One region of the Pedococcus ginsenosidimutans genome, then DNA from elsewhere that is predicted to be linked to it. Evidence: riboswitches for the same ligand, from Rfam matches in the RefSeq annotation. Region 1 holds a riboswitch; each other region holds the start of a gene.
What was found. A riboswitch is a leader RNA that binds a small molecule or an ion and turns the genes downstream of it on or off. The one in region 1 is predicted to bind S-adenosylmethionine.
Positions count from the first base shown of each region.

Region 1 (3,262 bases):
TGCGACGCGCGGTCGGCAGCTGGGTCGGTGGCAAGATCCGCCGCCGCCCGATGATCATCCCGGTCGTCATCCAGGCCTGACGCCGGCCGCGGTCCGCCCGCCCTACCAGGGGCGGGCGGGGGCCAGGTCTCGGGTGTCGTCGACCGGCACCCACCCCTCGCTGCCGTGCGCGTACTCGTGCCGCGGCCCGTGCGCGGCGAGGTCGGCGACCGCGGTGAGCAGCCGCTCGACGTGCGCTGCGGTGGTGGCCAGGCCGATGCTGGCGCGCACGGCGGTGTCCGGCCCCGCCGAGTACGGGTCGTCGAGCAGGGTGTCGACGCACAGGTGGGCGCAGAACTTGCCGTCGCGGACCCCGATGCCGTGCTCGGCCGACAGCGCGGCCGAGACGAGCGAGGAGTCGAGGCCGTCCACGGTGAACGTCGCGACGGCGACCCGCTCGTGCTCGTCCCCGAACAGCGAGTAGGTCTGCACGCCGTCGATCTCGCGCAGCCCCTCCAGCAGGGCCTTGCCGAGCCGGTCCTCGTGGGCCTCGATGGCCTCGGCGTGCTCGCGCAGCGCGTGGCAGGCGGCGGCCAGGGCGATCGCCCCGATGACGTTGGGGCTGCCGCCCTCGTGCCGCGCGGAGCCGGTGTGCCACTGCACCCCTCGCTCGGTCACCGACCTCGTGGCGCCGCCTCCGGGGAGGTAGGGCGCGGCGGCGTCGAGCCAGTCCGCGCGGCCGGCCAGGACGCCGGCGCCGAACGGGGCGTAGAGCTTGTGGCCCGACAGCACGACGTAGTCGACGCCGAGCTCGTCGAGGTCGACCCGGCGGTGCGGGGCGTACTGCGCCGCGTCGAGGACGACCCGGGCGCCGGCGCGGCGGGCCACGGCGGCCAGCTCGCGGACCGGCCACAGCTCGCCGGTGACGTTGGACGCGCCGGTGAGGACGACGAGCCGGTGCCGGCCGTGCCGCGTGCGCAGCGCCTCCTCGAGCAGGACGACCGCGTCGGCGGCGCTGCCGGGCACGGGGATGCGGACCGTCTGGCGCGCCTTCCACGGCAGCAGTGCGGCGTGGTGCTCGGACTCGAACACGAACACCGAGGTGTCGCGGGGGAGCGAGCGCGCGAGCAGGGTGAAGGAGTCGGTGCTGTTGCGGGTGAAGACGACCTCGTCACCCTCGCGGGCGCCGACGAAGGCGGAGACCTCGGCCCTGGCCTGCTCGTACCAGCCGCTCGTGACCGCGGAAGCCCAGCCCTTGCCGCGGTGCACCGAGGAGTAGGTCCGCAGCGCGGTGTCCACGGCGGCCTTGACGCTGACCAGGGCAGGGGTCGACGCCGCGTGGTCGAAGTTGGCGTAGTCGGTGGGGCCGTCGAGCGTCGGGACCGGCAGCCCGGCGGACAGCACCGCCGGCACCACCGGGGACTCGGCGTCGCCCGCGGTCGGCAGCGGGAGGGAGGGGACCGCGCGCAGGTGCTCCCGGGCGTGGGCCAGGGGAGCGGTGCGGCGGACGGCCGCTGCGGCCGGCGTGCCCTCGACGGTGGTGGGCGGGGTGCTGGCTATCGACACGGAGATCAGCTCCTGGGTCCGGTGGACCCGGGCTGGGCTCGGGTCCGCGCTTGCCGGCTGCTGGTGCAGACGGCCCGGTCGTCACCCGGAGCACCCCACCGCGGTGGAGGGTTGCTGGTCAGCAAGCCGGGGCTACGCGCTGACACTCATGACCTTGGTCGACGACGGTAGCGGCCGTCGTGCGGCGCCTCCAGCAGGCGGACGGACCTTCCCGTCATCTGAGACGTGCCGGGATCGGAGGAGAGGGCGGGGCTGGTGCGCCTGCGCCGACGCCCAGCGGTCTCCGTGAGGATCCGCGGTCGTCGGCGCAGGCCCCGCCAGACGCAGCCCCAGAGTGACACCGGCGCGTCCCGGTGCACAGGGCTGGGACCGGTCCGTGTCCGAAGTGATGCGCGCCCCTCACCCGTTCGGGGGAGAGCGGCGGTGGCATTTTGAGCAGCCTGCGACGCGTGTGACGCGTGTGTCCGGTGTGGCCGTCGCGTAGCCTGCGGACCATGGCCACACGTCCGTCCACCCCGACGCGCTCCTCCTCGGCCGGGCAGGCGCGCAAGGGCACTGCCACGCGCCCTGCCAACCGTCGGTCCAGCACTCCCCGCAAGCAGCCCGCGCGGGGCAAGGCGAGCGGTGGTGGCCTGCCCCTGCCGCTGCGCGCCGTCCGCGGCACGTGGATGGGTATGGCGCACGTGGCCGGCGGCGCCGTCCGGCGGGTCGGGAGCAGCGCGCGCGAGCTCGAGCCGGAGCACCGTCGCGACGGCGTGGGCTTCACCCTGCTCGGCCTCGCGATCCTCGTCGCGGCCCGTGAGTGGTGGGCCTTCGAGGGCTCGGTCGGCGACGTCATCCACGCAGTCGTGGCCGGCACCTTCGGGCGCGTCGCGTACGCCGTGCCCCTCCTGCTGCTGTTCCTCGGCATCCGGCTGCTGCGTGCCCCCCAGGACGACGGGGCGACGTCGCGGATCGGGATCGGCCTCGGTGCCCTCGTCTTCGCCGCCTGCGGCCTCGCCCACGTCTCGCAGGGCATCCCGACCCCTCCCCAGGGGGCCGACGGGATGCGCGAGGGCGGCGGCATCATCGGCTTCCTCGCCTCGAGCCCGCTCGAGGCGGCGGTGTCGGTCTACGGCACGGTCCCGATCCTGCTCATGCTCGGGTTCTTCGGCCTGCTCGTCATGACCGCCACGCCCGTCCACATGATCCCCGAGCGGCTCGCCGAGCTGCGTGACCACCTGCTGCACCGCGGGATGCCCGAGCCGGAGCCGGTCGAGGTCGTCGAGGACAAGCCGCGCCGGCGCCGTCGGGTCATCGAGCCCGAGGGACCGCTCGACGGCGACGAGGCGTTCGAGAAGGCCGCCGTGGTCGTCCCCGACGGCAAGGGGCTGCGCCCCGGTGAGAAGCGACCCACTGCCCCCGGCGTCCTCGCACCCGGTGCCGCCGCGGCCGCCGTGCCCGCGCGCCAGCCCGTGGTCGAGAAGGTCGCCCTCGAGGCGCCCCCGACCACCCCGCTGCCGCAGCGCGTCGAGCAGCTCGCCCTCGCCGGCGACATCACCTACACGCTGCCCGACAACGCGCTGCTCGAGCCGGGCTCGCCGCACAAGTCGCGCAGCGCGGCCAACGACCGCGTCGTCGAGGCGCTGACCCAGGTCCTCGACCAGTTCGACATCGACGCCCAGGTCACCGGCTTCAGCCGCGGCCCGACCGTGACGCGCTACGAGGTCGAGCTCGG
Region 1 covers NZ_BAABLO010000013.1:162,735-165,996, forward strand. Annotated here, with positions in the region: gene ABEA42_RS17675 (ribonuclease J) at 1-80, shown strand, start outside; gene ABEA42_RS17680 (aminotransferase class V-fold PLP-dependent enzyme) at 103-1,545, opposite strand; SAM riboswitch class IV at 1,587-1,699, opposite strand; gene ABEA42_RS17685 (DNA translocase FtsK) at 2,040-3,262, shown strand, end outside.

Region 2 (3,262 bases), on a different contig from region 1:
CGGCTTCCGGCCGATGAAGGCCGCGGTCGTCGCCCTCGTCGCCAACACCGCGCCGGTCGCGTTCGGTGCGCTCGCCGTGCCGATCACCACGCTCGCCACCGTGAGCGGGGAGTCGGAGCACCACCTCGCGCAGATCGTCGGTCGCCAGACCCCGCTGCTCGGGGTGTTCGTGCCGATGGCGCTCGTCTACATCGTCGACAAGGGCAAGGGCGTCCGGGCCACCCTGCCGGCCACCCTGGTGTGCGGAGTGGCCTTCGCGCTGGCCCAGTTCGCGACGTCCAACTTCCTGTCCACCCAGCTGACCGACATCGTCGCCGCGCTCGTGGGGGCCCTGGCCGTGGTGCTGCTGCTCCGGGTCTGGCAGCCCGCGACGGCGTACGTGGAGACCGAGACCGACGACGAGCTCGTCGGCGCCCGCAGCGGTTCCGCTGCCCGGGCGGCGGATGGCTCACCGGCCCGGGGTGCCGACACGTCCCACGAGGGCGGTCGCGCCACCGCAGCCCGCGGGCACGGCGGCAGCAGCCGGCGCCACGACGAGCCCGTCCCCTCGACCACGGCGGGTGACCTCGCGGCCCGCGACGCGGACCGGCAGGACAGCACCGCCGAGGTGGTCCGGGCCTACGCGCCGTACCTCATCATCATCGCGCTGTTCATCGTCGCGCAGCTGCCGGGCGTCAAGGACGCCCTCGACGCGCCGAGCCGGGCGTTCCGGTGGCCCGGTCTCGACGGGCTGAAGACGGCCTCGGGCAAGGACTCGACCCTGCCGGTGTTCAAGCTCAACTGGCTCAACGCCGCAGGCACCCTCATGCTCATCGCCGGCCTTCTGACCATCCCCGCGATCGGCATCTCGCCGCGCAAGGCCCTCACCGCCTACGGCGCGACCTACCGCCAGCTCGCGTCCGCGATCCTCACCGTCATGGCGGTGCTCGGCCTCGCCTACGTCATGAACTCCTCGGGCCAGACCGCGACCCTGGGGTCGTGGATGGCCGGTGCCGGGGCGGCCTTCGCGGTCCTGTCACCGATCCTGGGCTGGCTCGGTGTCGCCGTGACGGGGTCCGACACGTCGTCGAACTCGCTGTTCGGCGCGCTCCAGGTCTCGGCCGCCAAGGACGTCGGGCTCAGCCCGGCGCTCATGGCAGCGGCTAACTCCTCCGGCGGGGTGCTCGGCAAGATGATCTCGCCGCAGAACCTCGCCATCGCCGCGGCGGCCGTGGGCCTCTCCGGCCGCGAGGGCGACCTGTTCCGCCGGGTGGTCGGCTGGAGCCTGGGGTTCCTGGCGTTCATGTGCGTCGTGGTCTACCTCCAGTCCACGTCGGTGCTCGGCTGGATGTTGCCCTGAGCCCGGAGGAGGGCGGCTGCCCTCCCGGTCCGCGATGAGAGACGGGTGTGCCGCGCCGTGACCGGCGCGGCATACCCTCTCGGTAGGTCATGAGTGCCAGCGCCAAGCCCCGGCTCGCTGGCCGGCAACCCTCCTCCGCGGTGGGGTGCCCCGGGTGAGGACCAGGCGCACGGCACCTGCCGTGCGCAAGCGCGGGAGACCCACCACGTGTCCCGCACCGCCTCCGGCGGTGGCGACCTGCACCACTCCACCGTCGGCGACGGACCACGCCGACGCCGCACCCGCGGCACGAGAGTGAAGGTCACAGACATGAGCAACGCCAACTGGTCGTTCGAGACCCGCCAGGTGCACGTCGGGCAGGAGCCCGACTCAGCCACCGGGGCCCGCGCCCTGCCGATCTACCAGACCACCTCCTACGTCTTCAGGGACACCGAGCACGCAGCAAACCTGTTCGCGCTCAAGGAGTTCGGCAACATCTACACCCGCATCATGAACCCGACGCAGGACGCCGTCGAGCAGCGCGTCGCCTCGCTCGAAGGCGGCGTCGGGGCGCTGCTCGTGGCCTCCGGGCAGGCGGCCGAGACGCTCGCCATCCTCAACATCGCCGAGGCCGGTGACCACGTCGTGGCCAGCCCCAGCCTCTACGGCGGCACCTACAACCTGCTCAAGCACACCCTGCCCAAGTTCGGCATCCAGGTGAGCTTCGTCGCCGACCCCAACGACGTCGAGTCGTGGCGGGCAGCGGTGCAGCCCAACACGAAGCTGTTCTTCGGGGAGTCGATCTCCAACCCCAAGTCCGAGGTGCTCGACATCGAGGCCGTCGCCTCGGTCGCCCACGAGGTCGGGGTGCCGCTGGTCGTCGACAACACCATCGCCACGCCGTACCTCATCCGTCCCCTGGAGTGGGGAGCCGACGTCGTCGTGCACTCCGCCACGAAGTACCTCGGCGGCCACGGCACGTCGATCGCCGGCGTGATCGTCGACGGCGGCACCTTCGACTACGCCGCGGACCCGGAGCGGTTCCCCAACTACAACACCCCCGAGGAGAGCTACCACGGGCTCGTCTTCGCCCGGGACCTCGGCGTCGGCAGCCCGCTGGGCGCCAACCTGGCGTTCATCCTCAAGGCCCGGGTACAGCTGCTGCGTGACCTCGGCCCGGCGGTGGCGCCGTTCAACGCGTTCCTCATCGCGCAGGGCATCGAGACGCTGAGCCTGCGCCTCGACCGGCACCTGGAGAACACGCACAAGGTCGCGGCGTTCCTCCAGGCGCAGGACCAGGTGGAGAAGGTCGTGTGGGCGTCGCTGCCCGACCACGAGTCCTACAAGAAGGCGCGCAGGTACACGCCCCGGGGCGCGGGTGCGGTGCTGGCCTTCGAGATCGCCGGCGGCGTCGAGGCGGGGCGCCGGTTCGTCGAGGCGCTGGAGCTGCACAGCCACGTGGCCAACATCGGCGACGTGCGCTCCCTGGCCATCCACCCGGCCTCGACGACCCACTCCCAGGGCCCCGACAGCGACCGCCTCGCAGCCGGCGTGACCCCCGGCCTCGTGCGCCTCGCGGTGGGTATCGAGCACATCGACGACATCCTCGCCGACCTCGAGCAGGGCTTCATCGCCGCCAAGGGTGCCTGAGCCCCATCGAGACGGCCCGCCGAGGGCGGTGGGCGGGACACGCAGGACCCCGGGGCCGGTGCGGCCCCGGGGTCCTGCGACTGCGGTGTCAGCGGATCCTGACGATGGACCCCGTACCGGTCGGGTTGCCCTGGTCGTCCGTGGGAGCCAGCGTCCCGGCGTACAGGTGGCCGTTGCCGTACTCGACGGCGAGGGCGCCCGGCAGCATGGCAGCCGTGCTCTTGTGGCCGTTGCGGACCGCGGTCACCTTGCCACCGAAGAGCTCGGCCACGTACAGCGTGCCGTCGCTGCCCT
Region 2 covers NZ_BAABLO010000004.1:329,782-333,043, reverse strand. Annotated here, with positions in the region: gene ABEA42_RS06315 (L-lactate permease) at 1-1,339, shown strand, start outside; SAM riboswitch class IV at 1,425-1,537, shown strand; gene ABEA42_RS06310 (bifunctional o-acetylhomoserine/o-acetylserine sulfhydrylase) at 1,649-2,968, shown strand; gene ABEA42_RS06305 (ScyD/ScyE family protein) at 3,057-3,262, opposite strand, start outside.
Region 2: linked by a shared signal. The riboswitch ahead of ABEA42_RS06310 (bifunctional o-acetylhomoserine/o-acetylserine sulfhydrylase) and the one ahead of ABEA42_RS17680 (aminotransferase class V-fold PLP-dependent enzyme) in region 1 are both predicted to bind S-adenosylmethionine.

Region 3 (3,262 bases), on a different contig from region 1:
TCGTGCCCGAGGCCTTCCTGTCCGTCCTGGGACTGGCCGACGACGCCGTGGTGGCCTCGTGGATCGCGGCCGCGCTGGTCAACGAGACCGAGTCGTTCCTGCGCTGGGAGCGGACCGCGGCCCCGGTCGGCGCCGACGCCCCGGGCCGTCGCACGTGGCGCAGCCGCGGTGCCGGTCGCACCGTGCCCAGCCACGTCGTGCGCTGACGGTCCAGCCGCCCGGCGCGAGCTGACGCGGGGCGCTGACGCGGGGCGCTGACGCCCCGGCGCGCTCGTTCGTCCACAGGCGCGCCGGGGCGGCTGCCCCCTCCACAGCGTGCGGGCCGGGGTCTCGTCCGGGGCCGCCGGGGCCGCGACGGTAGGTCCATGGAACCCATCCGGCTCACCGGTCCCGCAGACGTCCTGTCCGTGCTGCCGTACCAGCTCGGCTACCACCCGAGCGACTCACTCGTCCTCTGCGCCCTGCGCGGCGGACGCCTCGGGATGATCGAGCGGATCGACCTCCCACCGCCCGAGCACCTCGCGGAGGCGTGCAGCTCGGTCGTGGCCCCCATGGTCCGCGAGGACCCCGACGGGGTGCTGCTGGTCGGCTACGAGACCGAGGCCGGTGCCTCGACGGAGTTCTCCGACGCGGTGCGTGACGCGCTCGTCGGGTGCGGCATCCGGGTGGTCGACCGGATGGTCGTGCACGACGGCTGCTGGTCCGCGCCGGACTGTGCGTCGGGGTGCTGTCCCTCCGCCGAGGACGCGCAGCCGGTGCCGCGCGACGTCCCCGCGCTCGCGGACTTCGTGGCCCTCGAGGTCGCGCCGCTGCAGGGCCGGGACGACCTCGCCGCCATCGTCCGTGCCGACGGCGGGCTCGCGCCGGCCGTGGCTGCACTGCTCGCCCGGCGCGGAAGGGCCTCGACGGTGCGGTCGGTCGGCGGCGGAAGCCGGGCCGAGGCCGTGCAGCGCCTTCGGCACCTGGCGACCTGGGCCCTGGTCCTGGACGTCGGCGTCGACGCGAGACCGGTGGAGTCCCTCACCGCCGACGACGTGGCCGACCTCGTGGACAGCCTGCTCGACGTGGGGCTCAGGGACGCCGTCATCGCCTGGCTCTGCCCGGGCACCCTCCCGCTCGAGCTGCTGCCGGACGACCTCGCCGACGCCGTGGCCGTGAGCCTGCCCGCACCCGTGTGGGCCGGGCGCGCGGACGGTGGCACCGCAGGGGTGGTCGCGGGCCGACGACTGCTGGCGCGGCTGCAGTGGGTGGTGCGGGCGGTCCCCGACGACGTCGCGGCCCCGGTGCTGACGGTGCTGGCCAACTACGCGTGGTGGCTCGGTGACGGCGCGCTCACCAGGGTCGCGCTCGACCGGGCCCTTGCCCACGACCCCGGCTACCGGCTCGCCCTCCTGCTGGAGCGGATGGTCGACCTCGGGCTGCGCTCCCCGTCCGAGCCCGGGGCCGGTGTGCCTGCCTGAGCGGAGTGGGTCCAGTGTCCGGACGACCCGGACGAGAGGAGCACCGGCTCGTATGATGGGCGCAGGTGATGAGTCCCAGCGCCAAGCCCCGGCTTGCTGGGCGGCAACCCTCCTCGCGGTGGGGTGCCCCGGGTGAGGACCTGGCCGACCCTGATCCGGGCGGCAAGCGCGATGCCCCAGGAGTACCCCGATGACGACCACCTCCCGTCCGCCGACGACCTCTGGCGCCTGGCGCGAGGGCGACCCCGTGGGCAGCCGGCGCTTCGTCGGCCTCGGGGCCGTCGAGCTCGAGCGCGGCGGTGTGCTGCCCGACGTCACGGTCGCCTACGAGACCTGGGGCGAGCTCAACGCCGCCGGCGACAACGCCATCCTCGTCGAGCACGCGCTCACCGGCGACGCCCACGTCGTCGGTGAGGCCGGCCCGGGCCACCCGACCCCGGGGTGGTGGGACGGCCTCGTCGGCCCGGGGAGTCCGCTCGACACCGACCGCTTCTTCGTCGTGGCCTCCAACGTCCTAGGCGGCTGCCAGGGCACGACCGGGCCGTCCTCGTCGGCGCCCGACGGCACGGCGTGGGGGAGCAGGTTCCCCTTCGTCACGGTCCGCGACCAAGTGCAGGTCGAGGCACTGCTCGCCGACCGGCTGGGTATCGAGCGGTGGCACCTCGTGCTGGGGGGCTCCATGGGCGGGATGCGGGCCCTGGAGTGGGCGGTCGGCCACCCCGATCGGGTGGACCGGGCGGTGGTGCTGGCCAGCACCGCGTACGCCACCGCGGAGCAGATCGCGTGGTGCCAGGCGCAGCTGCTGGCCATCCGGTCCGACCCGCACTTCCGGAACGGCGACTACTACGACCAGCACACCGGGCCGGACGCCGGCCTGGGCATCGCACGGCGGATCGCCCACGTGACCTACCGCAGCGAGCTCGAGCTGCACGAGCGGTTCGGTCGCGAGCCGCAGGGGAGTGAGGAGCCTCTGGGGGGCCGCGGGCGCTACGCCGTCGAGTCCTACCTCGACCACCACGCGGGCAAGCTCGCCGGGCGGTTCGACGCCAACTCCTATCTCGTCCTCACCGAGGCGATGAACTCCCACGACGTCGGCCGGGGTCGCGGCGGGGTCCCGGAGGCGCTCCGGCGGGTGCGCGCGGACGTGCTCGTCGTCGCGGTCGACTCCGACCGGCTCTACCCGCCGCGGCTCTCCCACGAGATCGCCGAGGGCATCGGGGGGGCGAGCCTGCACACCGTGCGGTCCGACTACGGCCACGACGGCTTCCTCATCGAGCTCGACCAGGTGGGGGCCGTCGTCGAGCGAGTGCTCGCCGACCCTGCCTGACCTCGGGATTTCCGATAGCGTCTGAGCCGCGGCCTTTGCCGCGGTTGTCGACGAACGAGGAGGTTCCCGTGGCCATCGTTGTGGGGTATGTCCCGACGAAGGAAGGGCGAGCCGCGCTGCGGCGCGCGGCGGACGAGTCGCTGCTGCGCAAGTCCAGGCTCATCGTCATCAACTCCCAGCGCGGTGGACGCGACTTCGACGCGGACGAGGCCCAGCGGTTCGACGCCGAGCTCACCCGCATCCAGTCCGAGCTCGACGCCGAGGGGCTCGAGCACGAGGTGCGACAGCTGGTCCGCGGCAACGAGCCCGCTGAGGACCTCATCGCGGTGGCCGAGGCCGAGCAGGCGGAGTTCATCGTCATCGGCCTGCGCCGGCGCACGCCGGTCGGCAAGCTCATCCTGGGCTCCAACGCCCAGCGCATCCTGCTCGACGCCTCGTGCCCCGTCCTGGCGGTCAAGGCCGACGCCTGAGGGGG
Region 3 covers NZ_BAABLO010000004.1:308,992-312,253, reverse strand. Annotated here, with positions in the region: gene ABEA42_RS06240 (YkvA family protein) at 1-206, shown strand, start outside; gene ABEA42_RS06235 (DUF4192 domain-containing protein) at 366-1,460, shown strand; SAM riboswitch class IV at 1,525-1,635, shown strand; gene metX (homoserine O-acetyltransferase MetX) at 1,651-2,787, shown strand; gene ABEA42_RS06225 (universal stress protein) at 2,856-3,257, shown strand.
Region 3: linked by a shared signal. The riboswitch ahead of metX (homoserine O-acetyltransferase MetX) and the one ahead of ABEA42_RS17680 (aminotransferase class V-fold PLP-dependent enzyme) in region 1 are both predicted to bind S-adenosylmethionine.